Regions from separate parts of the Streptomyces sp. NPDC055287 genome, predicted to be linked through region 1. Evidence: riboswitches for the same ligand, from Rfam matches in the RefSeq annotation. Region 1 holds a riboswitch; each other region holds the start of a gene.

Region 1 (7,741 bases):
CTCGCGGAGCGGCACCGTCTCGTCGCGGTCGTCGAGGACAACAGCCGCAGCGGCGGCGTCGGTTCGGCCGTCGGGCAGGCACTGCGGGACGCCGGTGTCGACGTACCCCTGCGTACGTACGGCATCCCCGAGCAGTTCCTCGCGCACGCGAAGCGCGGCGAGGTGCTGGCCGACATCGGGCTCACGCCCGCGTCGATAGCGGGCCGGATCAGCCTCGCCCTGGCGGCCGGGGAGACCGGCCGTCCCACTGGGGAACGCTAAGGAGACGGCGGAATGACAGACGGCGCGCCGATGGGGTTCGACCTGGCGAAGCTCCTCGCGGAACGCGGGGACGAGCGCTACGAGCTGCACGCCAGGCACCTGAACCACCAGCTGCCCCGCATGCTGCGCACCATCGGTTTCGACAAGGTCTACGAACGGGCCGAGGGTGCCTACTTCTGGGACGCGGAAGGCAACGACTACCTCGACATGCTCGCGGGCTTCGGCGTGATGGGCCTCGGCCGGCACCACCCCGTCGTACGCAAGGCGCTGCACGACGTACTGGACGCCTCGCTCGCCGACCTCACGCGCTTCGACTGCCAGCCGCTCCCGGGGCTGCTCGCCGAGAAGCTGCTCACGCACAGCCCGCACCTGGACCGCGTGTTCTTCGGCAACAGCGGCACGGAGGCGGTGGAGACCGCGCTGAAGTTCGCCCGGTACGCGACCGGCAGGCCCAGGATCCTGTACTGCGCGCATGCCTTCCACGGCCTGACGACGGGCTCGCTCTCGGTGAACGGCGAGGCGGGCTTCCGCGACGGCTTCGCGCCGTTGCTGCCCGACACGGAGATCACGCTCGGCGACCTGGACGCCCTGGAGCGGGAGCTGAGGAAGGGGGACGTGGCCGGCTTCGTCGTGGAGCCGATCCAGGGGAAGGGCGTCCACGCGTCACCGCCCGGGTTCCTGCGCGCGGCCCAGGAACTTCTGCACCGCCACAAGGCGCTGCTGATCGCCGACGAGGTGCAGACGGGCCTGGGCCGGACCGGCGACTTCTACGCCTACCAGCACGAGGGGGGCGTCGAGCCCGATCTGCTGTGCGTCGCGAAGGCACTCTCCGGCGGCTACGTTCCGGTCGGCGCGACCCTCGGCAAGGACTGGATCTTCAAGCGCGTCTACTCGTCGATGGACCGGGTGCTGGTCCACTCGGCCAGCTTCGGCTCCAACGCGCAGGCCATGGCGGCGGGACTCGCCGTGCTCGCGGTGATGGAGGAGCAGGAGATCGTCGCGAACGCCCGGCGCACCGGCGACCTCCTGCGCGAGCGGCTGACGGCGCTCATCAGCCGCTACGAACTGCTGCACGACGTGCGCGGGCGCGGGCTCATGATCGGCATCGAGTTCGGACGGCCCGGCTCACTGAAGCTGCGCAGCCGGTGGACCATGCTCCAGGCCGCCCGCAAGGGGCTCTTCGCGCAGATGGTCGTCGTACCGCTCCTGCAGAAGCACCGGATCCTGACGCAGGTCTCCGGCGACCACCTGGAAGTGATCAAGCTTATTCCGCCGCTGACCGTGGGGGAGAAGGAGGTGGACCGGTTCGTCGACGCGTTCACCGCGGTGATGGACGACGCGCACAGCGGTGGCGGTCTGATGTGGGACTTCGGCCGGACGCTGGTGAAGCAGGCGGTCGCGAACCGCTAGTTCCGGGCGCTTTGCCTCTGAGGCAAGTTATTTGCCCCAGAGGTAAACCCTCTGGCCCAATGGAGGCATGACACCCCGCCTCGAAGAGCCGGCCGAAGGAGCGCTGCCCTCGGTCGCCCCGCGCCTGCGCGACCTGCGCCGGCACAGCGGTCTCACGCTCGAGGCCGCCGCCCGTCGCGCCGGACTCTCGCCCGCGCACCTGTCCCGCCTCGAGACGGGACAGCGCCAGCCCTCGCTGCCGATGCTGCTCGCACTCGCGCGTGTCTACGGTACGACGGTCTCCGCCCTTCTCGGCGAGACCGCCGGCGACCGGGACGCCGTACTGCGCGCGGGTGAGGCCGAGGCCCGGGAGGCCGACGGCTGGACGTACCACCGGGCAGGCGGTCCGGGACGCGCCATGCAGGCGCTGCGCGTGCATGTGCCGCACGGCGCCCAGGGCGATCTGGTGCGCGTCCATCCCGGCGAGGAGTGGCTGTACGTGCTGTCGGGGCGGCTGCGGCTGGTCCTCGGCGAGAGCGTTCACCGGCTCGATGCCGGGGACAGCGCGCATTTCGACTCGCTGACCCCGCACCGCATCGCGGCGGCCGGCCCCGAAGGGGTCGACCTGCTGTTCGTCCACACGCTGCTGCAGAGTGCCACCGCCGGGCTGTGCCTACCTCAGGAGATCTGACATGCCGGAACAGAAATCCACCGCGCGCCGCTTCATCGAGGACAAGATCCCGAGGGGCCTCGCGATCCGGTTGTTCGTGTACTTCGTCGCGGGGCACCTGTTCGCGGCCTTCGTCTACCTGCTCTTCACGCTCGGCGGCTCGCGCTGATCAGCCCTGGTCGAGCAGACGTGTCCGCAACCGCTCGCGGACCTCGGGCGTGACGTTCAGCCCCTCCTCGAGGTAGCGGTCGGTGGTGCCCCAGATCTTCTCGATCGTCTCGAAGGCGGCGGCCAGGTACTCCGCGCGGGCCTCGAAGAGCGGGCTCAGCAGCTCCATGACCTCGGGGGACATCCCGGCTGACGAATCGTCACTGCGGTGGACCTTGTAGCGGCGGTGCGGATCGTTCGACTTCAGGTAGTCGGCCTCGATCGCCTCGCGCTCGACGCCGACCGCCAGTAGCGTCACGGCTATCGACAGGCCGGCGCGGTCCTTGCCCGCCGCGCAGTGCATCAGCGCGGGGACGCTGTCCTCGGCGAGAGCGTGCAGCACCTGGCTGTGCTCGGCCGTGCGCTCCTTGATGATCACCCGGTACGTCGCCGACATCCGGTCCGCGGCCTTGCCGTCCGAGAGGATCTCGCGCAGCTCGTCGAGATTCCCGTCGCGCACCATCTTCCAGAACACGGCGCCGTCGGCCGGGTCCGTCAGCGGCAGATTGACATTGCGCACCCCCGGCAGCTCGACGTCCGGGCCCTCCAGCCGCTGGTCCGCCTCGTTGCGGAAGTCGAAGATCGTGTGGAGACCGAGCGAATTGAGGAACGCCGCGTCGGTGGCGGTGGCGTGCGCCAGATGACCGCTGCGGAAGAGCGCTCCGTACCGGACCCGCCGCCCGTCCACCGTCGGCAGGCCACCCACATCGCGGAAGTTGCGCACCGCGGCAAGCTCCGGCTCCTGCTCGGGCTCTGTCGGCGGGACCTGCGGCAGCTGCTGTGTCACGTGAGCTCCTGAAGTCTGCCGTCGGCGCTGCTCGCCGACTTCGGCGCGTTTCGACGATACGACATGGGTACCTGGGGCAATCATCGCGGCCGAGCCCGCTCGGCCGTCGCCCCCGGCACTCCGCACGGACAGCATTTTCGCACCTGTGCGGATCCGGGGACTCTTACGGCCGGGACAGACGATCACGGCCGTTCCCGGCTGCTCTGCGGGGCGGCTGGAAGGCACGGGCCGTATCTCACCGATCGAGGCGAGCTGGTCCACCCGCACCGCGGTCACGGGGGCTCGGATCTTCCTCGCCGCTGCCGAGTGGCTCTGTCGCCGGGGGTAGTCATATTGCCGCAAAGCGGGCGTAAGCGGCACTTGGCGTGAATGGGGCTATTTCGTGCCAACACCCTTGGCGGGTAAGGGAAATGACGGGACCGCTGGTGAGCAGGATCATATTTGTGACGGTGCGTGGCGAAGGGGTGGGGTCAAATGCCTGTTCGCAGGCGGGGCGTAATGATCCGTAATCCACAGAGGGTGACGGGAATTGCGTCATGAATTCTCGTGGGGCAATGACGGGGTGAATGGACCGGCTTGTACGGGGGAGCTGCATCGGCTTACGGTCACCGTCAATCCGGGTGGACCGCCGAATCCTGCCACCTCCCGGAATCCGCACTCACACTCACTCACGCGTGGCAGGAGCGGGGGAACCAGGTAAGTACGCCGGCGAACCGGAAGTTTCACCTCCGGACCGGCTTTGGGGTTAAGCCGCGCGACAGTGCGGCCGGGCATCTCCAGCCCGAACCCGACAGCTCACCTCGTAGGCGCCGGAGAGGAATGTTCCATGCCCGCAAAGGGTAAGCACCGCCGCCCGAGGTCCAACTCGCTCACGCGCGGATTCGTCGCCGCCGGCACGGGCGGAGCAGTACTCGCACTTCCCCTCATCGCCGCCACCGGCGCGAACGCCGCGGAGAAGGCCGCTCCGGCCGCCGCGTCCGCCGAAAAGGCCGCCGTTTCGGACGTGTCCGAGAAGGCGACGCCGAAGAAGAAGTCCAGCACCAAGACCTACTCCGTGGTCTCCGGCGACTATCTGTCGAAGATCGCCGACGAGCAGGACGTGCGTGGCGGCTGGCAGAAGCTGTACGACGACAACCGTGAGGTCGTCGGCGGCAACCCCTCGCTGATCCTGCCCGGCACGAAGCTGACCCTCGGCGCGAAGGCGGCGGCCCCGGCCGAGTCCGCCCCCGCGAAGCCGGCGCAGCCGGCGGCCGAGGCGCCCGCGCCCGCCGCCCCGAAGCCCGCCCCGAAGGTCGAGGCCAAGACCGAGACCCAGAAGCCCGCCGCCGCGCCGCAGGCCACCGGTTCCGGCTTCACCGCCCCGGTCTCCGCGGGCGTCACCACCTCGTACCGCGCCGCCGGCGGCAGCTGGTCCAGCGGTTACCACACGGGCGTCGACTTCTCCGCCTCCAGCGGCACCCCGGTCAAGGCGGTCGGTGCCGGCACCGTCGTCTCCGCGGGCTGGAGCGGCGCGTACGGCAACGAGGTCGTCATCAAGCACGACGACGGCCGCTACTCGCAGTACGCCCACCTGTCCTCGCTGGCCGTCTCCTCCGGCCAGAGCGTCAGCGGCGGCACCCAGATCGGTCTCTCCGGCAGCACGGGCAACTCCACCGGCCCGCACCTGCACTTCGAGATCCGCACCGGTCCGAGCTACGGCTCGGACGTCGACCCGCTGGCCTACCTGCGCGGCCACGGCGTCACCATCTGACGGATCTGATCCCTCAGGGCTCTTCCGTACGCCCCCTTTTGCTGCCACCCTCGGCGACAAAAGGGGGCGTACGTGCGTTTTAGTCCTATTCCGGGTTGGGTGAATCTTGACCGGTGTCTTATCTCACGCCGCGTCAACCCCTCCCTACGGTGGCGTAGGTCACTCGCTCCAGTGAAGGATGTGCCGACGTGGCAGACGATTCGAGATCATTCAGTGCAGGCACCATCGGGTCGTACGCGGCGATCGGCGACAGCTTCACCGAAGGCGTCGGAGACCCCGGACCCGGCGGTGCGTTCATCGGCTGGGCCGACCGGCTCGCCGTACTCCTCGACGACCGCGTCCCCGAGCACACGTTCCGCTACGCCAACCTCGCCGTACGCGGCCGCCTCCTCGACCAGATCGTGGCCGAGCAGGTCCCGCGCGCCAAGGAACTGGCCCCCGACCTGGTGACCTTCTGCGCCGGCGGCAACGACATCCTGCGGCCCGGCAGCGACCCCGACGCCGTGGCCGAGCGCTTCGAGCGGGCCGTGGCCGAACTCACCGACGCGGTGGGCACCGTCATGGTGACGACCGGCTTCGACACGCGCGGCGTTCCCGTGCTGCGCCATCTGCGCGGCAAGATCGCGACGTACACGGCGCACGTACGCGCGGTCGCCGACCGCTACGACTGCCCGGTGCTCGACCTGTGGTCGCTCAAGTCCGTCCAGGACAGGCGCGCCTGGGACGGCGACCGGCTCCACCTCTCGCCCGAGGGCCACACCCGCGTGGCCCTGCGCGCCGCTCAGGTGCTCGGGCTCGAGGTCCCGGCCGACCCGGACCAGGCGTGGCCGCCGATGGCGCCCCGCGGCTCGCTGGAGGTGCGCCGGGACAACATCCAGTGGGCGCGGGAGTACCTGGTCCCGTGGATCGGGCGGCGGCTGCGCGGCGAGTCCTCAGGTGACCACGTCGAGGCGAAGAGGCCCGATCTGCTGCCCCTGTGAGAGGGCGGCCGGTACGCGCTCCAGGACGCCGCCGGCGAACACGTCGTACAGCGGCAGCGTCTCCAGGTGGACGTAGCCGATGTGGCAGTCGCAGGTGGCGAGCGGGCAGGCGCGGGGGCGCAGTGCCCGGCGGTACGAGCCGTCGTAGAGGTTGCCGAGCTCGGCGCGTACGAAGTGGCAGCGGCGTACCGTGCCGTCGCCGTCCACGGAGATCACCGACTCGCCGGTCCGGCAGGGGAGACCGGCGGAGCGGTGTGGATGGCGGCTGTACGGGAAGAGCGGGTCCAGGGCCGTCCACCGGCCGGCTTCCTCGTCCGTGTAGGTGCGGCCCTCGGCCGCGTTGACCCACAGGTAGACCTCGGAGGGGAGCGCCGCCCGCAGCTTGCGGGCCTCCTCCAGGTGCTCGGGGAAGCCGACCACGCCAACGCTGAAGCGCACGCCACGGGCGGTCAGTTCGCGGCACTTGGCGAGGAAGCGGTCGTACGGCGTCTGACCGGGATGGTACGTGCACCACAGCGCCAGCGTGCCGAGGTCGGCGCCGGCGTCGGTGAGCCAGTCGGTGCGGCAGCTCAGATTCGTCTGGATGGCGACGCGCCGGATGTGCGGCAGCCGGGACAGCTCGGTGAGGGCGCGGCGGTACCAGGAACGGACCAGGCCCTCGCCCCAGGGTGTGAACAGCACCGAGAGGCGGTCGCCGGTCTGTGCGGCGGCCCACGCGGTGAAGCGCTCCAGCGCGGCGCGGTCGGCCCGCAACTGCTCACGGGTGTCGCGCCGCTTCGCGAACGGGCAGTACGGGCAGTCGTAGTCGCAGGAGGCGAGCGGGCCGCGGTAGAGGATCGTCAGGTCCGTCGGGTCCATGGCCGGGCTCACTTCAATTCGTACGCGGCCATGGCGGCCCGTACAGCGGGGGAGAACAGCTCGGGGCCCAGCGCGTCGGAGTGCGCGAGGCCTTCGGGGGACAGCCGCAGCAGGTCCTTCGGCGCGCTGTCGTCGAGCCAGCCGCGGGCGGCGAAGCGGTCGAGCTCGGCGGCGAAGTCGTCGGCCGGCGCTGTGCCGAACCGCTCGCCGTACTCGGCCAGGGGCATGCCCTCGGCCTGGAGGAGGGACTGGAGCAGATGGCGGCGCCGGGCCTCGTCGGCGTCGACGTACCAGCCCAGCTCGGCACGGGAGAAGTCCTCGGTGGCGGTGTAGTCGTCGATGATCTTGCGGATCTCGCGCATGTCGACGGCGTAGTCGAAGGAGTAGTGGAGCGCGGAGGTGTACGAACGGGCTCCGCAGCCCAGGCCGATCATGCCGTCGGTCTGGCAGGCGTAGTCGTCGGCCGCCTGCTTCGGCGCGTCGGTGCGACGGAACATCCGCATCGAGACCTGCTCGTACCCGTGCGCCAGGAGATGGTCCCTTCCCCGGCGGTAGAGCCGCAGCCGCTGGGAGTCCCAGGCCGCGCCGGCCTCGGCGCCGACGCGGCCGAGGCCCGTGAGCGGGCGTACGTACAGCGGATAGAGGTAGAGCTCCTCGGGCCGCCAGGCGAGCGCCGCGTCGAGCGAGGTCTGCCAGGTGACGGGGGTCTGGCCCTCGATGCCGTATATGAGGTCGATGTTGAGGACGGGGATGCCGGCGTCGCGGACGGCGGCGAGGGCCGTCTCGACGTCGGCGCGGCGCTGCGGGCGCACGGCCGCGCGCGCCTCGGCGTCGACGAA
Region 2 (7,741 bases), on a different contig from region 1:
GGGCCTCATCATGCGCGGACTGCGCACCCTGCCCGTGGAGTTCGACGCCGAAAACAAGTGACGCTGCGTCAATTCGAGACCTTCACGTGATCTGCGCTGCATCGACTTGTGACAAACGTTCGAGTACCGCTACCTTCACCGTCAACCTCAGCCGTCACTCGAAAGGCAACCGCATGCGCTCCGGGAACGGTAGACACCGCCGCCCCCGTCAGGCTCCAGCTCTCGTCGTCGCGGCAGGAGTCGCCGGATCGGCCATCGCCATCCCGCTGCTCGGCGCGAGCGGCGCGTCCGCTGCCGAAGCCACGACCTGGGACCGGGTCGCCGATTGTGAGAGTGGCGGCATGTGGAGTGCCGACCTCGGCAACGGCTACTACGGCGGACTCCAGTTCTCCCCGGAGACCTGGCAGAAGTTCGGCGGTACGGCGTACGCGCCGCGCGCCGACCTCGCCAGTCGCTCCCAGCAGATCCAGGTGGCCGAGAAGGTGCTCGCCGAGGAGGGGCCGCAGGCGTGGCCGAGCTGCGCCCTCATCTCCGGCCTGACGGAGGGTGACGACGCGGCTCCCGGCGACGGCGCGAGCGCCGAGCCCACCGCGGAGTCCAAGGCCGACACGTCGGACACGGTGTCGGAGGGCTCCGGGAACCCGGAGTCGTCCGAGTCGACGGAAGACAAGCCCGCCGGGTCCGCCGGTGAGGGCGTCAAGGACGGCAAGGACGGCAAGAGCGGCTCGACGAAGTCCGCCGAGCCGACGTCGCCCCCGGCGTCCGGGACGTCCGAGGAGTCGGGCGGAGCCTCCAAGAGCCCCGCGCCGCCGGCCGCCGAGGAGGGTGCCTCCAAGGGCAAGCACCGCGGCGAGGTGGCCCGGGAGGGCGCTGACGCCGTATCCGGCGAATCGGGCATCGAGCGCGAATCGGGACGTCACGCCTCGCGGGGTGACGGGTCGACACGTGAGTCGGCCAAGACGGACGGCGCCGAGGCCGCCGACGGCCACTACACCGTCCGTACCGGCGACAACCTCTCGGCCATCGCCGCCGAGCACGACCTGCGCGGCGGCTGGACGGCTCTCTATGCGGCCAATGAGGAGACCGTCGGGTCCGACCCCGACCTCATCGTCCCTGGCCAGAACCTCGATCTGAGCTGATTTCGAAGGGCAGTTCGGGCCGCTATGTCCGGATTGAAGCAAGTGAGACAAGGGTCTCTTTGCCTCAACTCGCGTACGCGGCCCGGACGATCCCCTCGTGTCACCCCTGACCTGCGCAGATATGGACGAAGTGAAGGCAGGGAAGGGCGAAATCTCCCTGATGGGCCTTTTTGAACATCAAGGGCTCATGTGTTTACCGTCGGACCGCTCGCCACCGCGGGCCCCGTCGACCGTCACGCCGAATCCTGCCGTCGGTCGGGGGGAACTGACGCGTAAAGCGCCGTAGGCAGGAGCGGGGGACCCAGGTAGGTCGCCGGGCCCGTACGTCGAAAGACGAACGGAACCGGCTTGGGGTTAAGCCGCGCGACGCAGGTCGCGCGCCGGGCACTCACTTGGCCCGAACCCGACAGCTCACCTCGTAGGCGTCGGTGAGGAGATGTCGCATGCTGTTTTCCAGCAACGCCAAGCACCGTCGCCCGTCCAAGGCCACTCGGTTCGCCGCGCTCGCCGGTGTCGCCGGCGCCGCTGTAGCCGTCCCGCTGATGGGTGCGACTTCGGCCTCCGCCGCCTCCGTCGAGACCTGGGACGCTGTCGCCCAGTGCGAGTCCGGCGGCAACTGGTCCATCAACACGGGCAACGGCTACTACGGCGGCCTGCAGTTCTCCGCGTCCAGCTGGGCGGCGGCCGGTGGCACGCAGTACGCCCCGACCGCCGACAAGGCATCCAAGGCGCAGCAGATCGCCACGGCCGAGAAGCTTCTCGACATGCAGGGCCCCGGTGCCTGGGCCTGTGCGGGCGCCGGCGGCCTGACCAACGACGGTGTCGACCCGGGTGTCGACACCTCCGGTTCTTCGGCGAAGCAGGAGCAGCCGCAGCAGCAGGCCGCCCCGCGCGCCGCCGAGCAGCCGGCCTCGCGCAGCGAGGTCCGTTCCGCGCCCAAGGCCGAGACCGCGAAGCCCGCCGCCCCCGCCAAGATCGAGAAGGGTGACGGCGAGTACAAGGTCAAGGCCGGCGACACCCTCGGCAAGATCGCCGACGCCGAGAAGGTCAAGGGCGGCTGGGAGAAGCTCTTCAAGCTGAACAAGGACATCGTCGACGACGCCGATGTCATCTACCCCGGTCAGCAGCTGCACCTCAGCTGATCCGGCTCGCGGCGCCCAGGCCGCTCCGGCTCGCCGCGCCCCGCCGAGCGGGCGCGCGGCACTCCGCCGGGCAGGCCGCGGCACCCGCGGAGCAGTCCGCGGCATTCGGCCGATCGACCGTGCTTTTCCGGCCGATCCCCCGCGGAACCCAGAGCACCCCGGTCCGGCGCGCTTCCCCCGTACGCGCCGGGCCGGGGTTTCGCCGTCAGTTACTGCCCAGTAGTCCCAGTACGTGGCACGTCCCGCCCGGAGTTACGTCCGCTGTTGCGGGCATTCGCACCTCTTCTTGTCCCAGGGGGCGGGCGAACGGCCGATCGATGCCTCCGAGCCGGTTAGGCTCTTGTCGCAAGGCCAAAGTGACCCTGCACCCCATAGCGTCACATCCCAGAAGGAGATGCTCGTGCCGTCCATCGACGTCGTCGTAGCCCGGGAAATCCTGGACTCCCGAGGCAATCCCACGGTCGAGGTCGAGGTCGGCCTCGACGACGGCAGCACCGGTCGTGCTGCTGTTCCGTCCGGTGCCTCCACCGGAGCGTTCGAGGCCATCGAGCTTCGCGACGGTGACCCGAACCGCTACCAGGGCAAGGGTGTCGAGAAGGCCGTCCTCGCCGTCATCGAGCAGATCGGCCCGGAGCTCGTCGGTTACGACGCCACCGAGCAGCGCCTGATCGACCAGGCCATGTTCGACCTGGACGCCACCGAGAACAAGGCGTCCCTCGGCGCCAACGCCATCCTCGGCGTCTCGCTCGCCGTCGCGCACGCCGCCTCCGAGGCGTCGGACCTGCCGCTCTTCCGCTACCTCGGTGGCCCGAACGCGCACCTGCTGCCCGTTCCGATGATGAACATCCTCAACGGTGGGTCGCACGCCGACTCCAACGTCGACATCCAGGAGTTCATGATCGCGCCGATCGGCGCCGAGTCGTTCTCCGAGGCCCTGCGCTGGGGCACGGAGGTCTACCACACCCTCAAGTCCGTACTGAAGTCCAAGGGCCTGTCCACCGGCCTCGGCGACGAGGGCGGCTTCGCCCCGAACCTGGACTCCAACCGCGCCGCGCTCGACCTCATCCTCGAGGCCATCAAGCAGGCCGGTTACGTCCCCGGTGAGCAGATCGCGCTCGCGCTCGACGTCGCCGCGTCCGAGTTCTACAAGGACGGCTCGTACGAGTTCGAGGGCAAGTCCCGCTCGGCCGCCGAGATGACGGAGTACTACGAGGAGCTCGTGGCGGCGTACCCGCTCGTCTCCATCGAGGACCCGCTCTTCGAGGACGACTGGGCCGGCTGGAAGGTCCTCACCGACAAGCTGGGCACCAAGGTCCAGATCGTCGGCGACGACCTCTTCGTCACCAACCCGGAGCGCCTGGCGCGCGGCATCGAGGAAGGCGCCGCCAACTCGCTGCTCGTCAAGGTCAACCAGATCGGTTCGCTGACCGAGACCCTGGACGCCGTCGAGCTGGCGCAGCGCAACGGCTTCAAGTGCATGATGTCGCACCGCTCCGGTGAGACCGAGGACGTCACCATCGCCGACCTCGCCGTCGCCACCAACTGCGGCCAGATCAAGACCGGCGCCCCGGCCCGCTCCGAGCGCGTCGCCAAGTACAACCAGCTGCTGCGCATCGAGGAGATCCTCGACGACGCGGCCGTGTACGCCGGCCGCAGCGCGTTCCCCCGCTTCAAGGGTTAAGCGCGGCAAGGGTTAAGCACGGCAAGGGTTGAAGGCCCCAGCCTCCATACGTCCCCGCACGCGGTCCCGTACCGTGTGCGGGGACGTATGTGCGTACAAGGGGAGGCGGAGACATGGCCGGGAAGGACCGGGACCGGTTCTCCACTGCGACCAGGATTCGGCTGATCGGCGAGCAGACCGCCGCCCGTGTCTACCGCTCGCAGACCCGCCGTCAGGCCCGCCGCTCCCGGCTCACCGGCCGGGCCGCGCTGCTCGTCCTGGTCCTGTGCTCGCTGATCGTGGCGCTCGCCTATCCGATGCGGCAGTACGTGTCGCAGCGCGGCGAGATCGCCGATCAGCAGCGCAAGATGCGGGAGGCCGGCCGGCGCGTCGAGGAGCTGCGGGACGAGAAGGCCCGGCTCAAGGACGACGCCTACATCGAGCGCCTCGCCCGCGAACACCTCCACCTCGTACGGCCGGGGGAGACGGGCTTCACCGTCATCGACCCCGACGCCCGCGGCAAGCGCCGCGAGGACCAGGGCGGCGCCGACCGCCCCTGGTACACGAACCTCTGGGACGGCGTGGACCACGCCGACCGCCCGGACAAGTAACGACCCATCAGCACGTCATCGACCCGAAGTCACCCCCAACACGAAGGCACGAACGCACGCATGGACGCCGCACCCCCGACCACCCCGCGCACCGAGCCCACCGAGGCGGACATCGAAGCGTTCAAGCTGCAGCTGGGCCGCCCGCCGCGCGGTCTGCGCGCCATCGCGCACCGCTGCCCCTGCGGACAGCCGGACGTGGTCGAGACGGCCCCGCGTCTGGAGGACGGCACGCCGTTCCCGACGCTGTACTACTTGACCTGCCCCCGCGCGGCAGGCGCGATCGGCACCCTCGAGGGCTCCGGCCTGATGAAGGAGATGCAGGACCGCCTCGCCGAGGACCCGGAGCTGGCCGCCGCCTACCGCGCCGCCCACGAGGACTACATCGGGCGCCGCGACGCGATCGAGGTGCTCCAGGGCTTCCCGAGCGCCGGCGGCATGCCGGACCGCGTGAAGTGCCTGCACGTCCTGGTCGGCCACTCGCTGGTGGCCGGCCCCGGGGTGAACCCGTTCGGCGACGAGGCGCTCGCGTTGCTGCCCGAGTGGTGGGCGAAGGGCCCGTGCGTGACACCGTGCGCCGGGAGCAAGACGGACGGCACCGTCCAGGGGGAGGCCAAGTGACCCGGGTCGCCGCCGTCGACTGCGGTACGAACTCCATCCGCCTCCTTGTCGCCGACACGGACCCGGCAACCGGCGAGCTGGTCGAGATCGACCGCCGCATGACGATCGTGCGGCTCGGCCAGGACGTCGACCGCACCGGCCGGCTCGCCCCCGAGGCCCTGGAACGCACCTTCGCCGCCTGCCGCGAGTACGCCGAGGTCATCACGGCGCACGGCGCCGAGAGGACCAGGTTCGTCGCCACGTCCGCCTCCCGCGACGCCGAGAACCGTGACGATTTCGTACGCGGTGTCCTCGACATCCTGGGCGTGGAGCCCGAAGTCATCACCGGCGACCAGGAGGCCGAGTTCTCCTTCACCGGCGCCACCAAGGAGCTGACGGGCCGCGAGGACCTGACGGGGCCCTACCTCGTCGTGGACATCGGTGGCGGCTCCACGGAGTTCGTCGTCGGCGACGGCCACGTACGGGCCGCCCGCTCCGTCGACATGGGCTGTGTGCGGATGACCGAGCGCCACCTCGTACGGGACGGCGTCGTCTCCGACCCGCCCACCCAGGCCCAGATCGCCGCCATACGGGCCGACATCCGGGCAGCGCTGGACCTCGCCGAGGAGACGGTGCCGCTCCGCGAGGCGCACACCCTCGTCGGGCTCGCGGGATCCGTGACGACCGTGGCCGCGATCGCGCTGGGCCTGGAGGCGTACGACTCGGCGGCGATCCACCACTCCCGCATCCCGTACGAGCGGGTCGAGGAGATCACCGGTGACCTGCTCGCCGCGACCCACGACCAGCGGGCCGCGATCCCGGCCATACACCCGGGCCGCGTCGATGTGATCGGGGCCGGAGCGCTCGTACTGCTGGAGATCATGGAGCGGACCGGGGCCAGGGAAGTCGTGGTCAGCGAGCACGACATCCTCGACGGAATCAGTTGGTCCATCGCCTGACGGAGGAACTTCGTGAAGTTCTTCACAAGGAATTGGGGGCTCTGGGCCTACGAATGTGGGTCCGCAGCTCCTCTTGAGGCTCAACTTGGGTGTGCGGCTCGCATTTCGGGCGGTTCCCCGAGCGTTGCGCCGGTGTGAACCCGGTCCGCCGCGGACCGGTGGTACACCCCCTGAAACCCCTCGTGCGTCCAGCTCACGGGGGGTTTGCAACGTCCGGTCGTACACCGTGGTTCCCCCGCCGCGCCATGACCTGGGTCACGTGGGCGGCGGAGTGTAGCAGAGGTACTCAAGGAGCTTGTGAAGGGGCTCACGAGCCACCCCCGTCCGAGGGGTGGATACTCGATGGCATGAGCACCACGGAGCGTCCCAGGATCCTCGTAGTAGGCGGTGGGTACGTAGGCCTGTACGCAGCACGGCGCATTCTCAAGAAGATGCGCTATGCGGAAGCGACCGTCACGGTTGTCGACCCGCGCTCGTACATGACGTACCAGCCCTTCCTCCCCGAAGCTGCCGCCGGCAGCATCTCGCCGAGGCACGTCGTCGTCCCCCTGCGACGCGTCCTGCCCAAGGCCGAGGTGCTCACCGGGCGGGTCACGACCATCGATCAGGACCGCAAGGTCGCCACGGTCGCGCCGCTCGTCGGCGAGGCCTACGAGCTGCCCTTCGACTACCTCGTCGTCGCCCTCGGCGCGGTCTCCCGCACCTTCCCGATCCCCGGCCTGGCCGAGCAGGGCATCGGCATGAAGGGCGTGGAGGAGGCCATCGGCCTCCGCAACCACGTCCTGGAGCAGCTGGACAAGGCCGACTCGACGACCGACGAGGACGTCCGCCGCAAGGCGCTGACCTTCGTCTTCGTGGGTGGCGGCTTCGCCGGCGCCGAGACCATCGGCGAGGTGGAGGACATGGCCCGCGACGCGGCCAAGTACTACACCAGCGTCAAGCGCGAGGACATGCGCTTCCTGCTCGTCGACGTGGCCGACAAGATCCTCCCCGAGGTCGGGCCCGAGCTCGGCAAGTGGGGCAAGGAGCACCTCGAGAGCCGCGGCATCGAGGTCTACCTCAAGACCGGCATGGACTCCTGCGTGGACGGCCACGTGGTGCTGAACAACGGCCTCGAGGTCGACTCCAACACCATCGTGTGGACCGCCGGCGTGAAGCCGAACCCGGCGCTGGCCCGCTACGGCCTGCCGCTCGGCCCGCGCGGCCACGTGGACACCCAGACCACGCTCCAGGTCCAGGGCTCGGACTACATCTGGGCCGCGGGCGACAACGCCCAGGTCCCGGACGTCGCCGCCCGCAAGGCCGGCGTCGAGAACGCCTGGTGCCCGCCGAACGCCCAGCACGCGCTGCGTCAGGCCAAGGTCCTCGGCGACAACGTCGTCTCCGGCATGCGGGGCTTCCCGCAGAAGGAGTACAGCCACGCCAACAAGGGTGCGGTCGCCGGTCTCGGCCTGCACAAGGGCGTCGCGATGATCGTCATGGGCAAGATGAAGATCAAGCTCAAGGGCCGTCTCGCCTGGTACATGCACCGTGGCTACCACGGTCTGGCCGTGCCCACCTGGAACCGCAAGATCCGCGTCGTCGCCGACTGGACCCTCGCGATGTTCCTCAAGCGCGAGGTCGTCTCGCTCGG
Region 3 (7,741 bases), on a different contig from region 1:
GGCCACCAGTAGCCGGCGATGCCCAGTCCGGGGCGCCAGTCGCGCGGCCTGGGCACCACCAGCGCGCTGAAGCCGTGATGGACCGGCCAGTCCTGCCGCTCGCGGACGCGCCGGGCGGCGCGTGGACTCGCGGCCGGCAGCCCGAGGCGCGCCCGCAGGGCACGCGTGGTGTCGGCGAAGATGGCGTCCACCGCGGCGTCCACCGCGGCGTTCACCGTGCGGCCGGCCAGCCGGTTCCCGGCGGCGCCCCACGAGCGGGTGCCGGTCACCGAGGGCGGGAAGGCGCCGGTCGCGGCCAGGGGCTGCAGGTAGACACCCATGCTGGGCAGCGCCAGCCCTTCGGCGATGGTGTGGCCCAGCGGACCGAGCGAGCTCGACACCAGCAGTACGTCGCTCCCCCGCGCCGCCTGCAGCAGATCGTCGGTCATCCCTCCGACCAGGGCCCGAGCCATGGAGACCATCCGCGCCAGCTTCCCGACGTCCGTGACGCTGCGGTGCAGGGCGCGGCCTCGCGCGGAGGCGAGTTCCGCCCGCGGGTCCACGGGCAGGGGGTGGAAGCCCACGCCCGCCGCCTCCACCAGTGGCGCGAAGCAGGCGTGCGTCACGAGGGTGACCTCGTGCCCGGCCTGTGCGAGGCCGTGCGCGAGCCCGGTGTAGGGCGATACGTCACCGCGCGAACCCGCTGTCATCAACGCCACCCGCATAAGCACCAGTATGGCGCCGGCCGGCGGCCCGGCTCCGTACGCGAGGCCGGAAAGCAGGCCGCGAAGGGGGAGCTCCGGATTTGGGCGCCCCGCTTCGGGGAACCCAGGTGTGGTCGAACCGACCAGCCGCCACCGACCACCCACCGACCAGCAGGAGGCCGCCCGTGAAGGACGAGAGCCGCGAGACGGAGAATCCCGTCACGAAGCACCCGCAGCCGAAACTCCCCGACCAGGAACAGGCGCACCCCGGGTGGACGGGCCCGATGGATCCGCCGCCCGATCACGGCGAGGAGTCGTACCGGGGCAGCGGGCTTTTGAAGGGCCTCGCGGCCGTGGTCACCGGCGGCGATTCGGGGATCGGCCGGGCGGTGAGTCTGGCCTTCGCCCGTGAGGGTGCCGATGTGCTGCTCACCCATCTTCCGGAGGAGGAGAAGGAAGCCGCGGAAACCTCACGGCTCGTCGAGGAGGCGGGCCGCAGGGCCGTGGCGGTGAGCTGTGACATCCGGGACGAGGAGCAGTGCCGTGCGCTCATCGGGCGCGCTGTGTCGGAATTCGGCGCGATCAATATTCTGGTGAACAACACGGCGTATCAAATGTCCCAGCCGGACGGCATCGGCGCCATCACGACCGAACAATTCGACCGGGTCATGAAGACCAATCTTTACGGCATGTTCTGGCTTTCGAAGACGGCCCTCCCCCATATGCCCGAGGGAGGGAGCATTATCAACTCCGCCTCCGTTCAGGCGTACAAGCCCAGCCCGCATCTGCTCGACTACGCGATGACGAAGGCGGCGATTGTCGCCTTCACGCAAGGGCTGGCGCACATGGTGGCGCCCAGCGGAATCCGCGTCAACGCCGTCGCTCCGGGCCCGGTGTGGACTCCGTTGATTCCGGCCACCATGCCGGACACCACGGAGTTCGGAAAGCAATCACCTCTGGGCCGGCCCGCACAGCCGGCCGAAATGGCCCCGGCGTACGTATTCCTCGCCTCTCCGCAGGCCAGCTACATCACGGCCGAGATCGTCAATGCCACGGGTGGCACTCCCCTGCCATGAAGCCGGCCCCGGCGCTTTGATGCGATTCACCGGAACCAAATTGTGCCCATATGGCGCGATTTGCCGCACGTCGCGGCCGGTCCAGCCGACGCCCCTCTCGACGCGCACCGCGATGCCCACTACACCGCGAGGCGGGCAGCACCCCCCTGGACAATGAGGGTAATTCCCCTCACAGACGCCCAAGTCGACGCAGGGCGCGAGAAGTTCCTCAGCCCCGAGAGCGCACCCTCGACCGCAGATGCTCCCGGGGTGCACGTTGCGACCGCGATTGACCGATATGGGCGTTTTGCCGGAAAGGCCGTTGAGCCCGGCCTCCCGTGATACGAGTCACGTCCGCAACGGAATGTGAAAGTCCTGCCGGGCGTCAGCTCCCGCCCCCAGAAAGAAAGTTGAGTTTGGCGCCAACGGACAGTGACGGAAGTTCCCCCGCCCCGGTCGGCCGAGCGATCGAGGCGATCATTCCGGGGCTTGTTCTTCTCCATCCGTCTCGCTTAACGTCACCGTCAATCCGGGTGGACCGCCGAATCCTGCCGCCGTCCGGAATCCACACCCACTCACACTCACGTACGGCAGGAGCGGGGGACCCAGGTAAGCCGCCGGTCCGGTAATCCGGAACGGCTCGGGGTGAAGTCGCGTTGACCGTGCGACCGGGCATCTCCAGCCCGAACCCGACAGCTCACCTCGCAGGCGACGGAGAGGAATTTGTCATGCCCGCAAAGGGTAAGCACCGTCGTCCCAAGGCCAGATCCCTCACCCGTGGCTTCATCGCCGTGGGTACGGGTGGCGCCGCCCTGGTCCTGCCGCTGGTCGGCGCGACCACCGCCGGCGCGGCTCAGCCCGCCGCCGTCGAGAAGACCGTGGCCCCCGCCGCCGCCCCGGCCGCGAAGAAGGCCGCACCCACGACGTACACCGTGGTCGCGGGTGACTCGCTCTCCAAGATCGCGGACGCGCACTCGCTGAGCAGCTGGAAGAAGCTGTACCAGGACAACCGCAAGACCATCGGCGACAACCCGGCGCTGATCCACCCCGGCCTCAAGCTGACGATCGGCGCGAAGGCCGAGGCACCGGCGAAGGCGCCCGCGAAGGCCAAGCCCGCGGCCGACCGCGCCGACCGCTCCGAGACCCGCGCCGCCGTCGCCAAGACAACGACGTACACCGACGACCTGGACGGCTGGATCAAGGAGTCGCTGGCCGTCATGGCCAAGCACGGCATCCCCGGCACGTACGACGGCATCCACCGCAACATCATGCGCGAGTCCTCGGGCAACCCGATGGCGATCAACAACTGGGACTCCAACGCTGTGGCCGGTACGCCGTCCAAGGGCCTCCTCCAGGTCATCCAGCCGACGTTCCTGGCCTACCACGTGCCCGGCACGTCGACGGACAGCTACGACCCGGTCGCCAACATCACCGCCGCCTGCAATTACGCCGCGGACCGTTACGGCTCGATCGACAACGTGAACGGCCCGTACTAAAAAACGGCCACCGGGTGGGTGAACGCCCTCCCGAAGTGAGTGCTCGAAGCGTTACGGCCTGCCCGTTCCCGCAGGGCCCCCGAGGGTGCCCCGACGGAGCCGGCAGGCCGTCGCGCGTCCGGCAGCCCCCATCTGGCGGGAAGCGGCGGCCGGTGGGCGCACACTGGGGGCCATGAGCAACTATCAGGGCCCCGCGGTCCTCATCACCGGCAATGCCCAGATCGACGTCGTGGCCACCTTGAGCGGAGGCCGCTCGGGGGCGCTCGAGTGGGGCGGCAGCGCCCAGACCGACCAGGTGCCGGAAGAGTTCTACGCCGTGATGGACAGCGGACAGGTCACCCTGCGGCTGGCCGACGGCCGGGAGGCCGCCGTCGTGGCGAAGCGCACCGCCATCGGCAGCGGGCGGCTGAAGATCTCCGGGATCGGCTCGATCCCCTTCTAGAGCCGTCGGCCCAGCCGGCGTCTCCATCTGCCACAAGACAACACAGCCCCTAAAAAGTCACGCAATGCTAAAAATAGGGCATGAGCGGACGTCTCGGACGACCCAGGGGTGTCGGGTCACCGCGCTCGTCTCGGCAGCGAGGAGTGCGTTCCCGGCTGGAGGTGCGCAGCGCCGCCGGCCAGGTGCTCCTCCTCCAGATCGTGGTCGCGGTGCTGCTGATCACCGCCGCGGTGGTCGCACTCACGGTCCAGACGCGCCACGACAGCGCGGGTGACGCCCGTAACCGCTCCCTCGCCGCGGCGGAGGCCTTCGCGGAGGCCCCGGGCACCGTCGAGGCGCTGCGCTCCCTCGATCCGACCGCCGCGCTGCGCGCCCATACGGACGCGGCCCAGCGGGGCGCGGGCGTGGACTTCATGGCCGTGATGGCACCGGACGGCACCCGGGTCGCCGACACCGATCCGGCACTGATCGGCACGCGCGCCGAGGGTGTCGGGCGCGCCGCGGCCGGAGTAGCCTTCACCGAGATCTTCAAGGGCGCCCCGAACGACGCGGCGCGCGCCATCGTCCCGGTCACCGACGCCGACGGCACCGTCGTCGGCCTGGTCGGTGCGGGAGTCACGGTCGAGAACGTCGGGGACGCGGTGGACCGCCATCTGCCGATGCTCCTCGCGAGCGCGGTCGCCGCGCTCGCCCTGGCCATCGGCAGCTCCGTGCTCGTCAGCAGGAGACTGCGGCGCCAGACGCACGGCCTCGGCCCCACCGAGATGACCCGTATGTACGAGCACCACGACGCGGTCCTGCACGCCGTCCGGGAAGGGGTGCTCATCATCGGGGACGACGGCCGGCTCACGCTGCTCAACGACGAGGCACGCAGGCTCCTCGAACTGCCCGCCGGCGCCGAGGGCCGGCACATCACCGACCTCGGCCTCGACGAGCCCATCGCCGAGCTGCTGGTTTCGGGCCGCGCCGTGACCGACGAGGTCCACCTGGCCGGTGACCGGCTGCTGGCCGTCAACACCCGGCCCACCGCGCCGTACGGCGGGCCCCCCGGCACTGTCGCGACGCTCCGCGACACCACCGAGCTGCTGGCACTGTCCGGCGCGGCGCAGGTGGCCCGGGAGCGGCTGAAGCTGCTGTACGAGGCCGGAGTGCGGATCGGCACCACACTGGACGTGGCGCGTACCGCCGAGGAGCTGTCGGAGGTGGCGGTCCCCGGCTTCGCGGACCTCGCCACGGTGGAGCTGCTGGACCCCGTACTGCGCGGCGACGAGCCGACGGGGACCCATACCGAGATGCGCCGCGCCGCCGTGAGCGGCGGGCGCGAGGACCGTCCGTTCCAGCCGGTGGGCGACCTGATCAGGTTCCTCGTGCCCACGACGCCCATGGCGGCGGCGCTGGGAAGCGGCCACGCGGTGCTCGAGGCCGATCTGACCGTCGCCCACGGCTGGCGGTCCCAGGATCCGCAGGGGGCCGACCGGGCCCTCGCCTACGGCATCCGCTCCCTGGTCTCGGTGCCGCTGCAGGCTCGCGGTGTCGTCCTGGGGATGGCCAATTTCTGGCGCGCGGAGACCAGTAAGCCCTTCGGGGAGGAAGATCTGGCCTTCGCCGAGGAGCTGGCCGCCCGCGCCGCGGTCGCCATCGACAACGCCCGCCGCTTCACCCGCGAGCACGCCATGGCCGTAACCCTCCAGCGCAGCCTGCTGCCCCGGGTCCTGCCGGAGCAGGACGCCCTGGATGTCGCGTACCGCTATCTGCCCGCGCAGGCCGGTGTGGGCGGCGACTGGTTCGACGTCATCCCGCTGCCGGGCGCCCGGGTCGCCCTGGTCGTCGGCGATGTCGTGGGCCACGGCCTGCACGCCGCCGCCACCATGGGCCGGCTCCGCACGGCGGTCCACAACTTCTCCGCCCTCGATCTGTCACCGGACGAGCTCCTCGGCCACCTCGACGACCTGGTCTCCCGCATCGACGACGAGGAGGGGGACGACGGCGGCGACGGCATCACGGGCGCCACCTGCCTGTACGCCATCTACGATCCGGTCTCCGGCGTGTGCACCATGGCGACGGCGGGGCACTTCGCCCCGGCGCTGGTCCACCCCGACGGCACGGTGGACTTCCTCGAAGTGCCCGTCTTCCCGCCGCTGGGCCTGCACGGCCTGCCGTTCGAGACCGCCGAGGTGCGGCTGCCCGAGGGCAGTCGGCTCGTCCTCTACACCGACGGCCTCATCGAACACCGCGACCGCGACATCGACACCGGCCTGCGCCTCCTGCGCCACACCCTGGCGGACCCGGCGAACCCGACCCCCGAGGACACTTGCCAGGCGGTGTTCAGCGCGATGCTGCCCCCGCACCGCAGAGACGACATCGCGCTGCTGGTGGCCCGCACTCATCTGCTGGACCGCTCGCGGGTCGCCGACTGGGACGTCCCCTTCGACCCCTCGGCCGTCGGCCCCGTCCGTGCGGCGTGCGTCCGTCAGCTGGAGTCGTGGGGCCTCGGTGAGATCGGGTTCACCACCGAGCTCATGCTGAGCGAGCTGATCACCAACGCGATCCGCTACGGCTCCGAGCCGATCCACGTACGGCTCATGTACGACCGCGGCCTGATCTGCGAGGTGTCCGACGGCAGCAGCACCGCCCCCCACCTGCGGCGTGCGGCCACCACGGACGAAGGCGGGCGCGGGCTGTTCCTCGTCTCCCAGTTCGCCGGACGGTGGGGAACCAGATACACGCCGACCGGCAAGGTCATGTGGACCGAGCAGTCCCTGACCGACGGTCAGCAGCCCGCGCCGGAGCCTGATCCGGACGATCTGTCCTGGTTGCCCGGCGACGCGCTGTGACGGACGCCGGGAGGGCCGTGCCCCGTGCGGCGGGCTGAATGCCGAACGGCATACTTGCCGACCGGGCGCGATCATTTCCGAAACGCTAGGAGCAGCGATGGCTGACCAGATCGCCACCGAGAAGACGACTTTCAAGACGGTCTTCGAGGTGGGGTCGTCTTTCATGGGCCGGGCGCAGGACATCGAGGCCGGGTTCCAGCACGCGATCGCCCCGGCGACCGTGGACTTCGACTTCGGCGAGATCAGCAGGGCGGCGAGCGTCATCCCCGACTGTTCGACCGTGAAGATCATCCGTGGCTGGGGGCTCCAGGAAACCGCGCCCGTCAGTGTCATGGTCCTCTCCCTCAAGGAGGCCGTGCGCCAGGCCCTTCCGCTCCCGTACGCCGGCACCGCCTTCTGGGACAAGGCCGAGCGGGGTCTCACCGAGGCCTTCGTGGGCCTGGGCCGGCAGGAGGGCACCCACCTCTCCTTCTACCGGGAGGAGCCGGACCGTACGAGCTACTACTACAACCTCCTGTTCGCCCTCCAGGACGAGGAGACCGGGGCGTCTCTCTACACGATCGCCTTCTGCGTCAATGTGACAGTCGCTCTCGGCCCCCAGGAGGTCCGGGCCCTGACCGTCGGCGACACCGCGCGGTACACGATCCGCCTCAACGCGATCACGGTGCGGCAGGACCTGCCGTCCGCGAGCTGATCGGTCGAGCACCGAAGCCGCTGTGCCTCACCCTTCGCCGGGGGTGAGGTCAGCCTCGTCGCACCAGTACGCGCAGCGGCGCCCGGAAGGACAGCAGCGCCGGTATCTCCGGGGCCGAGGAGGGGTCCGCGAGCCGCAGGCCGGGCAGCCGGGCCGCGGTCATCCGCAGCAGCACACCGGCCTCCGCCCTGGCCAGTTCGGCCCCGGAGCACCTGTGCCGCCCCACGCCGAAGGACAGGTGCTTGCGCCGGTTCGGCCGGTGCGGGCAGAGCTCCGCGGGGTCCTCGAACACGTCGGGGTCCGAGCCGGTGGCGGCCAGCATCAGCAACAGCGGCGCACCCGCCGGGATGTCCACCCCCGACAGGGTGACCGGCCGGCCGGTGACGCGCCGCCACGTGGTGATGGGGGGCTCCCGCCGCAGCATCTCCTCGGCCCATGGCTCCACGCTGCCCGGCTCGTCGGCGAAGCGCCGCCACAGCCCGGGTTCACCGAGCGCGCGCCGGTACATGGTGCTCATCATCTGGCGGGTGGTCGCCT
Region 4 (7,741 bases), on a different contig from region 1:
ACTCATTCGCCCTCTTTGTATACGGCGCCGCTGTTAATGGCGGCCACTCACGATGTTTACGGGATGTTGCGAAGTCCTCACGCGTTCCTGACCGCGCTCCCGCCCGCGCTCCGGGGCGGGACGCCGCAACCGGTGTGCGGCCACCGCCCGTTCGGCGTGCAGGGCCGTCAGCGCGCGGGCCCGCTCGGCGTCGCCGCGCGCCACGGCGTCGACGATCGCGCCGTGTTCGGCCCAGGACTCGGCGGGGCGGGCGGGCTGCTCGACGGCGTACATCCACGCGATCTTGTGCCGGAGCTGAGTGAGCAGGGCCGTGAGGCCGGGGCTGCCCGACGCCTGGGCGAGCGTCTCGTGGAACCAGCTGCCCAGCGAGCGCAGATCCTCGCCCTCCCCCCGGCGGGCCCGCTCCTGGCCGAGCCTGACCAGGCCGCGCAGCACCTTCAGGTGGGCCTCGGTGCGCCGCTGGGCGGCGCGGGCCGCGCCCAGCGGCTCGAGCAGCGTCCGCACCTCCAGCAGGTCGGCGGCCTCCTGCTCGGTGGGCTCGGCCACGCAGGCGCCCGCGTGCCGGCGGGTGGTGACGAACCCCTCGGACTCCAGCGTGCGCAGGGCCTCGCGCACCGGGACGCGCGAGACACCGTAACGGCGCGCCAGCAGCTCCTCGGTGAGCCTGCTGCCCCGCGCGAACACACCGGACACGATGTCGTCACGGATTGCCGTGCATACCGATTGCGCGGGAATGCGCATGACCGAACCTCCGCCTTAATCCCCGCGAAACGCGGTTGATCGACGCCTGTTCGGTGACTCTATTGCAGCGGTCCCGGATTTCCGACGGGGGCTTTAATTCATGGACTGCTTTTGGACACGCCAGACATGCGGAAGGCCCCGGCGGGTGAGCCGGGGCCTTCCGTACGACCGAGCGGTCAGACGTTCACACCGTGCGCGCGCAGGTACGCGACCGGGTCCATGTCCGAGCCGTACTCGGGGGTCGTGCGGGCCTCGAAGTGCAGGTGCGGGCCCGTCGAGTTGCCGGTCGAGCCCGAGAGGCCTATCTGCTGGCCGGAGGCGACGGTCTGGCCGACGGAGACACCGATGGACGACAGGTGGCCGTACTGCGTGTACGTGCCGTCGTTCATCCGGATGACGATGTTGTTGCCGTACGCCCCGCCCCAGCCGGCCTCGACGACGGTGCCCCCGGCGACGGAGACGACGGAACTGCCGGACGCGGCGCGGAAGTCGACGCCGGAGTGGCTGCCGGAGGACCAGAGGTTGCCGCCGGTCTTGTAGCCGGTGGTGACGACGGAGCCGGCGACCGGGAGGGTGTAGCCGTTGAGACGCTTGCGCTCGGCCTCGCGGGCGGCGCGCTCCTTGGCGGCGCGCTCCTCACGCTCCTTCTTGGCCCGCGCCTGGGCCTCGGCCTTGGCCTTGGCCTCCGCCTTGCGCTTGGCTTCGGCCTTCTTCAGAGCCGCCTTGCGCTCGGCCTCGGCCTTGTCGGCGGCGTGCTGCTGCTGCTCGGCCTGGGCGGCGATCTGGTCGGCGAGGGAATCGCCGATGACGATGGCCTGGGTCAGGCCGGTGTCCTGGACGGCCTGGGCCGCTTCGCCGCCGGCGGCGAGGGCCGGAGAGGCCAGGCCTCCGATGACGCCGGTCGTCGCGAGTGCGGCGACGCCGGCCATGTTCGCGCTCTTGCGCGTCAGGCGGCTCGGACGACGGTGCTTCCCGGTGGCACGGGTGAACGCCATGGAGTGGCTGATCCTTTCCTTCCTTCTCGCCTACCGGGTTAGCTGACGGGTTCGGAGCAGGAAGGTCTCCTACGGACCCCTCCGTACGTACGCACAGAGGACGTCCGATTCACCCCAGGGACTGATTGGGTCCCCGGCTCCCCAGGCTCGCGCCTGACGGGGACTCGGCGATGACTGTCCGGTGCCACGGATGCGGCTCACTGCTGACGGACAGCCGGACAGACGCTAAACGGGACATCTTTTAATCACCAAACAGACACGGGGTTTTGTAACGCACCCCACAGGCCAGACAGGCAACCACCACAACAAATCGGACATAAGAGAAGGACCCCGACAGCCTTCCGGTTGCCGGGGTCCCTCTATCTCCCGCTTTGAGGGGAGTTGTTCGGCCGGTTCGGACGGCTCAGCCGCTGACCACCGTCACCTCGCCGATGCCGAGCGCCCTGACGGGCTCCTCGATCTGCGACGCGTCCCCGACGAGGACCGTGACCAGCCGGTCCTCAGGGAAGGCGCTGACGACCGCCGCGGTGGCCTCCACGGTGCCCGTCTCGGCGAGGCGGGCGTACATCTGGGCCTGGAAGTCGTCCGGCAGGTGCTGCTCGACCTGGTCGGCGAGCGTGCCGGCGACGGCCGCGGCCGTCTCGTACTTGAGCGGCGCGACACCCACCAGGTTCTGTACGGCGACATCCCGCTCGGCGTCGGTGAGGCCCTCGGCCGCCAGGGTGCGCAGCACCTTCCAGAGGTCTTCGAGCGCCGGGCCCGTGGACTCCGTGTCCACCGAGCCGCTGATCGCCAGCATGGACGCGCCCGAGCCGTCGGGAGCGGAGCGCAGCACCTGGCCGAAGGCGCGCACGCCGTACGTGTAGCCCTTCTCCTCGCGCAGGACGCGGTCCAGGCGGGAGGTGAGCGTGCCGCCCAGGCAGTACGTGCCGAGGACCTGGGCCGGCCAGACCCGGTCGTGGCGGTCGGGGCCGATCCGGCCGATGAGCAGCTGGGTCTGGACCGCGCCGGGGCGGTCCACGATGACCACACGGCCCGTGTCGTCGGCGGTGACCGGCGGTACCGGGCGCGATGCGGCGGTGTCGCCCTTCCACGCGCCCAGCGTGTCGGCCAGGATCGCGTCCAGGTCGGTGCCCTCGAGGTCTCCGACGACCACCGCGGTGGCGGTCGCGGGACGCACGTGGGCCACGTAGAAGGCCCGCACCGCGCCGGAGTCGATCTGCTGCACCGTCTCCTCGGTGCCCTGGCGCGGCCGCGACATGCGGGAGGCCGCCGGGAACAGCTCCTTGGAGAGCTGCTTGGCCGCGCGGCGGGACGGGTTGGCCGTCTCGTGCGGGATCTCGTCGAGCCGGTTGGCCACCAGGCGCTCGATCTCGCTGTCCGCGAACGCGGGCGCGCGCAGCGCGTCCGCGAGCAGGCCGAGCGCCTTGGGCAGCCTGGAGACGGGGACCTCCAGGGAGACCCGGACGCCCGGATGGTCGGCGTACGCGTCGAGCGTGGCGCCGCATCGCTCCAGCTCGGCGGCGAACTCCTCGGCGGAGTGCTTGTCGGTGCCCTCCGAGAAGGCCCGCGCCATGATCGTCGCGACGCCGTCGAGACCGGCCGGCTCGGCCTCCAGGGGGGCGGCGAGGAACACCTCGACCGCCACGACCTGCTGGCCGGGACGGTGGCAGCGCAGCACGGTCAGGCCGTTGGGCAGGGCGCCGCGCTCGGGGGCGGGGAACGCCCACGGCGTGGGGGTGCCGGCCTGCGGCTGCGGGTGGAACTTCATTCTCACGGCTGCGGTGTCGGTCACTTGTCCGCCCCTTCCTGGTCAGCGGTCTCACCGGCGGCGGTGTCGTCGGCTGCGTCGGCCGCGTGGGTCGGCTCGTAGACGAGGACCGCGCGGTTGTCCGGGCGCAGCCGGGCCTTGGCGGCCGCCTGGACCTCCTCCGCCGTGATGTCCAGGACGCGCCCGACGGCGGTCAGTGCGAGCTGCGGGTCGCCGAACAGGACGGCGTACCGGCACAGTTCGTCGGCACGGCCCGCGACCGTACCGAGCCGGTCGAGCCACTCGCGCTCCAACTGGGCCTGCGCGCGCTCCATCTCCTCGGGCGTGGGTCCCTCGGCGGCGAAGCGGGCCAGCTCCTCGTCGACGGCGCGCTCGATGTCGGGCACCTCGACGCCGGCCGACGTCTTGACGTCCAGCCAGCCGAGCGAGGGCGCGCCGGACAGGCGCAGCAGCCCGAAGCCTGCGGCGACGGCCGTACGGTCGCGGCGGACCAGGCGGTTGTGCAGCCGGGAGGACTCGCCGCCGCCGAGGACGGTGAGAGCCAGATCGGCGGCGTCGGCCTCGCGGGTGCCGTCGTGCGGCAGCCGGTAGGCGGCCATCAGCGCGCGGGCCGGGACCTCTTCGTGGATCTCCTCGCGCAGCTCCTGCCCGATGATGTCGGGCAGCGTGCCGTCGCGCGGCGGCTGCTTGCCGTCGTGGGACGGGATGGAGCCGAAGTACTGCTCGATCCAGGCGAGGGTCTGCTGCGGGTCGATGTCGCCGACGACCGAGATCACCGCGTTGTTCGGCGCGTAGTACGTACGGAAGAAGGCGCGCGCGTCCTCGAGGGTCGCGGCGTCCAGGTCGGCCATCGAGCCGATCGGCGTGTGGTGGTACGGGTGGCCCTCGGGGTAGGACAGTGCGGTCAGCTTCTCGAAGGCGGTACCGTACGGCACGTTGTCGTACCGCTGGCGGCGCTCGTTCTTGACGACGTCACGCTGGTTCTCCATGGACTCCTCGTCGAGCGCGGAGAGCAGCGAGCCCATCCGGTCGGCTTCCAGCCACAGAGCCAGCTCCACCTGGTGGGCGGGCATCGTCTCGAAGTAGTTGGTGCGCTCGAAGCTGGTCGTGCCGTTGAGCGAACCGCCCGCACCCTGCACCAGCTCGAAGTGACCGTTGCCCTTGACCTGCGCCGAGCCCTGGAACATCAGGTGCTCGAAAAGGTGAGCAAGGCCGGTACGGCCCTTGACCTCGTGGCGCGAACCTACGTCGTACCAGAGGCAGACCGCGGCGACCGGGGTCAGGTGGTCCTCGGAGAGCACCACGCGCAGGCCATTGGCCAGCCGGTGCTCTGTCGCTGTCAGGCCGCCGGAACCGGCCTGCGCTGTGGCCGTGTGACCCATGGGCATGTACGTCCCTTCGATCGCGATATGGAGAAGTCCTGCCACTGTATGCAAGCTCACGGACGCCTGGCGAAGTTCCCGGCCCGTGTACGCCCTCAGGGAACGCCCGAGCAGGCGCAACGGACGGGTCGAGGTCGGCGTTGTCAGTGCGCCGGTCCACAATGGTCGGCATCACACCCAAGAACTCGCCCTACAGAACCGCGAAGGAGCCGCAGCCGCGATGGCCCGCCGCAGCACGAAGACCCCGCCGCCGGACGATGCGTTCGAGGAGAAGATCCTCGATGTCGACGTCGTCGACGAAATGCAGGGCTCCTTCCTCGAGTACGCGTACTCGGTGATCTACTCGCGAGCGCTGCCCGACGCCCGCGACGGCATGAAGCCGGTGCACCGACGCATCGTCTACCAGATGAACGAGATGGGGCTGCGGCCCGACCGCGGCTACGTGAAGTGCGCCCGCGTCGTCGGCGAGGTGATGGGCAAGCTGCACCCGCACGGCGACGCTTCGATCTACGACGCGCTCGTGCGCATGGCACAGCCCTTCTCGATGCGCCTGCCGCTCGTCGACGGCCACGGCAACTTCGGCTCCCTCGGCAACGACGACCCGCCGGCCGCCATGCGGTACACGGAATGCCGGATGGCCGACGCCACCTCGCTGATGACGGAGTCGATCGACGAGGACACCGTCGACTTCAACCCGAACTACGACGGGCAGGAGCGCGAGCCCGTCGCGCTTCCCGCGGCGTACCCGAACCTGCTGGTCAACGGCGCGTCCGGGATCGCCGTCGGCATGGCGACGAACATGCCGCCGCACAACCTGGGCGAGGTCGTCGCCGCCGCCCGGCACCTGATCAAGCACCCCGGCGCGGACCTCGAGACGCTGATGCGCTTCGTGCCGGGGCCGGACCTGCCGACCGGCGGCCGGATCGTCGGCCTCGGCGGGATCAAGGACGCGTACGAGAACGGCCGCGGCACCTTCAAGATCCGTTCGACGGCGACCGTGGAGAACGTGACGGCGCGCCGCAAGGGCCTCGTCGTCACCGAACTGCCCTTCACCGTCGGCCCGGAGAAGGTGATCGCCAAGATCAAGGACCTGGTCTCGTCCAAGAAGCTCCAGGGCATCGCGGACGTCAAGGACCTCACGGACCGCATGCACGGCCTGCGCCTGGTCATCGAGATCAAGAACGGGTTCGTCCCCGAGGCCGTCCTGGAGCAGCTCTACAAGTTGACGCCGATGGAGGAGACCTTCGGCATCAACAATGTGGCGCTGGTGGACGGCCAGCCGCTGACGCTGGGTCTCAAGGAGCTGCTGGAGGTCTATCTCGATCACCGCTTCGAGGTCGTACGCCGCCGCAGCGAGTTCCGCCGTACCAAGCGGCGCGACCGGCTGCACCTGGTCCTCGGTCTGCTGGTCGCGCTGCTCGACATCGACGAGGTCATCCGGCTCATCCGTTCCAGCGACAACTCGGCGCAGGCCAAGGAGCGGCTCATCGAGCACTTCTCCCTGAGCGAGATCCAGACGCAGTACATCCTGGACACGCCACTGCGCCGGCTCACCAAGTTCGACCGGATCGAGCTGGAGAGCGAGCGCGACCGGCTGACCGGCGAGATCGACGAGCTGACCGGGATCCTGGAGTCGGACACCGAGCTGCGCAAGCTGGTCTCGGCCGAACTGGCGGCGGTGGCGAAGAAGTTCGGCACCGACCGGCGCACCGTACTGCTGGAGTCCGGGAGTTCGCCCGTCGCCGCGGTGCCGCTGGAGGTCGCGGACGACCCCTGCCGGGTGCTGCTGTCGTCGACCGGCCTGCTGGCCCGCACGGCCAATGGCGAGCCCCTGGCCATGGACGACGCCCGGCGCACCAAGCACGACGTGATCGTCTCGGCCGTACCCGCCACGGCGCGCGGCGACGTGGGCGCGGTGACGTCGTCCGGCCGTCTGCTCCGTCTGGCGGTCATCGACCTGCCCCAGCTCCCCGGCACGGCCTCCGCACCCAACCTCTCGGGCGGGGCCCCGGTCACCGAGTTCCTGTCCCTGGAGCCGGACGAGTCGCTGATCTGTCTCACCACGCTCGACGAGGCCTCACCGGGACTCGCGCTCGGCACCGAGCAGGGCGTGGTCAAGCGGGTGGTCCCCGACTACCCGGCCAACAAGGACGAGCTGGAGGTCATCACCCTCAAGGACGGTGACCGGATCGTCGGCGGGGCCGAGCTGCGCTCCGGTGAGGAGGACCTGGTCTTCATCACGGACGACGCCCAGCTCCTGCGCTACCCGGCGGGGCAGGTCAGGCCGCAGGGCCGGGCCGCGGGCGGCATGGCGGGCATCAAGCTCGCCGAGGGCGCCAAGGTGATCTCCTTCACGGCGGTGGACCCGGCGGCGGACGCCGCGGTCTTCACGGTGGCCGGTACGGCCGGCACGCTGCTCGGCGACACGGAGACGTCGGCGAAGCTGACACCGTTCGACCAGTACCCGCGCAAGGGCCGGGCCACCGGCGGCGTGCGCTGCCAGCGGTTCCTCAAGGGCGAGGACATTCTCATCCTGGCCTGGGCGGGGGCCGCACCGGCCCGCGCGGCAGCGAAGAACGGCGCGCCGGTCGAGCTGCCGGAGCCGGACCCGCGCCGCGACGGCTCGGGCACCCCGCTGACCACGCCGGTGGCGGCGCTGGCGGGTCCGGTCTAGCCCTCGCCCCGTACGTACCGCAGGACGCCCCACATGCTGTGCTCGTAGGCAGCGGCGGGGGCGTCCTGCGGGCTGTCCAGCGGTACGTCCTGCGGGCCGTCCTGTGCGTCGTCCCGCGATCCCTCCCGCGTCCCGTCCGCCCGGCAGGCCGCGAGCTCCTTGGCCAGCGCCGCTCCGT

What was found. Region 1 has a riboswitch for cyclic di-AMP ahead of ACWIHY_RS33645 (M23 family metallopeptidase). Riboswitches for the same ligand answer to the same signal wherever they lie in the genome.
Region 2: another riboswitch for cyclic di-AMP. It lies ahead of ACWIHY_RS15395 (transglycosylase family protein); the one in region 1 lies ahead of ACWIHY_RS33645 (M23 family metallopeptidase).
Region 3: another riboswitch for cyclic di-AMP. It lies ahead of ACWIHY_RS07650 (LysM peptidoglycan-binding domain-containing protein); the one in region 1 lies ahead of ACWIHY_RS33645 (M23 family metallopeptidase).
Region 4: another riboswitch for cyclic di-AMP. It lies ahead of ACWIHY_RS00490 (M23 family metallopeptidase); the one in region 1 lies ahead of ACWIHY_RS33645 (M23 family metallopeptidase).

What each region holds. Positions count from the first base shown of each region.
Region 1 is NZ_JBSHNE010000038.1:39,387-47,127, reverse strand. It holds gene dxs (1-deoxy-D-xylulose-5-phosphate synthase) at 1-261, shown strand, start outside; gene ACWIHY_RS33665 (aspartate aminotransferase family protein) at 274-1,671, shown strand; gene ACWIHY_RS33660 (helix-turn-helix domain-containing protein) at 1,739-2,341, shown strand; gene ACWIHY_RS33655 (DUF6126 family protein) at 2,343-2,489, shown strand; gene ACWIHY_RS33650 (tyrosine-protein phosphatase) at 2,490-3,314, opposite strand; cyclic di-AMP (ydaO/yuaA leader) riboswitch at 3,966-4,138, shown strand; gene ACWIHY_RS33645 (M23 family metallopeptidase) at 4,141-5,064, shown strand; gene ACWIHY_RS33640 (SGNH/GDSL hydrolase family protein) at 5,253-6,044, shown strand; gene ACWIHY_RS33635 (STM4011 family radical SAM protein) at 5,997-6,902, opposite strand; gene ACWIHY_RS33630 (STM4012 family radical SAM protein) at 6,911-7,741, opposite strand, start outside.
Region 2 is NZ_JBSHNE010000008.1:120,171-127,911, forward strand. It holds gene ACWIHY_RS15385 (cytochrome P450 family protein) at 1-61, shown strand, start outside; gene ACWIHY_RS15390 (transglycosylase family protein) at 174-1,139, shown strand; cyclic di-AMP (ydaO/yuaA leader) riboswitch at 1,408-1,579, shown strand; gene ACWIHY_RS15395 (transglycosylase family protein) at 1,583-2,281, shown strand; gene eno (phosphopyruvate hydratase) at 2,676-3,962, shown strand; gene ACWIHY_RS15405 (FtsB family cell division protein) at 4,076-4,552, shown strand; gene ACWIHY_RS15410 (DUF501 domain-containing protein) at 4,613-5,170, shown strand; gene ACWIHY_RS15415 (Ppx/GppA phosphatase family protein) at 5,167-6,108, shown strand; gene ACWIHY_RS15420 (NAD(P)/FAD-dependent oxidoreductase) at 6,456-7,741, shown strand, end outside.
Region 3 is NZ_JBSHNE010000003.1:339,633-347,373, forward strand. It holds gene ACWIHY_RS07640 (glycosyltransferase) at 1-689, opposite strand, end outside; gene ACWIHY_RS07645 (SDR family oxidoreductase) at 968-1,759, shown strand; cyclic di-AMP (ydaO/yuaA leader) riboswitch at 2,301-2,464, shown strand; gene ACWIHY_RS07650 (LysM peptidoglycan-binding domain-containing protein) at 2,467-3,234, shown strand; gene ACWIHY_RS07655 (DUF4873 domain-containing protein) at 3,407-3,676, shown strand; gene ACWIHY_RS07660 (SpoIIE family protein phosphatase) at 3,757-6,510, shown strand; gene ACWIHY_RS07665 (Type-2Aa cytolytic delta-endotoxin) at 6,608-7,204, shown strand; gene ACWIHY_RS07670 (cytochrome P450) at 7,254-7,741, opposite strand, start outside.
Region 4 is NZ_JBSHNE010000001.1:113,693-121,433, reverse strand. It holds gene ACWIHY_RS00495 (GntR family transcriptional regulator) at 34-741, opposite strand; gene ACWIHY_RS00490 (M23 family metallopeptidase) at 918-1,736, opposite strand; cyclic di-AMP (ydaO/yuaA leader) riboswitch at 1,749-1,916, opposite strand; gene ACWIHY_RS00485 (M16 family metallopeptidase) at 2,140-3,507, opposite strand; gene ACWIHY_RS00480 (M16 family metallopeptidase) at 3,528-4,895, opposite strand; gene ACWIHY_RS00475 (DNA gyrase/topoisomerase IV subunit A) at 5,110-7,563, shown strand; gene ACWIHY_RS00470 (CobW family GTP-binding protein) at 7,560-7,741, opposite strand, start outside.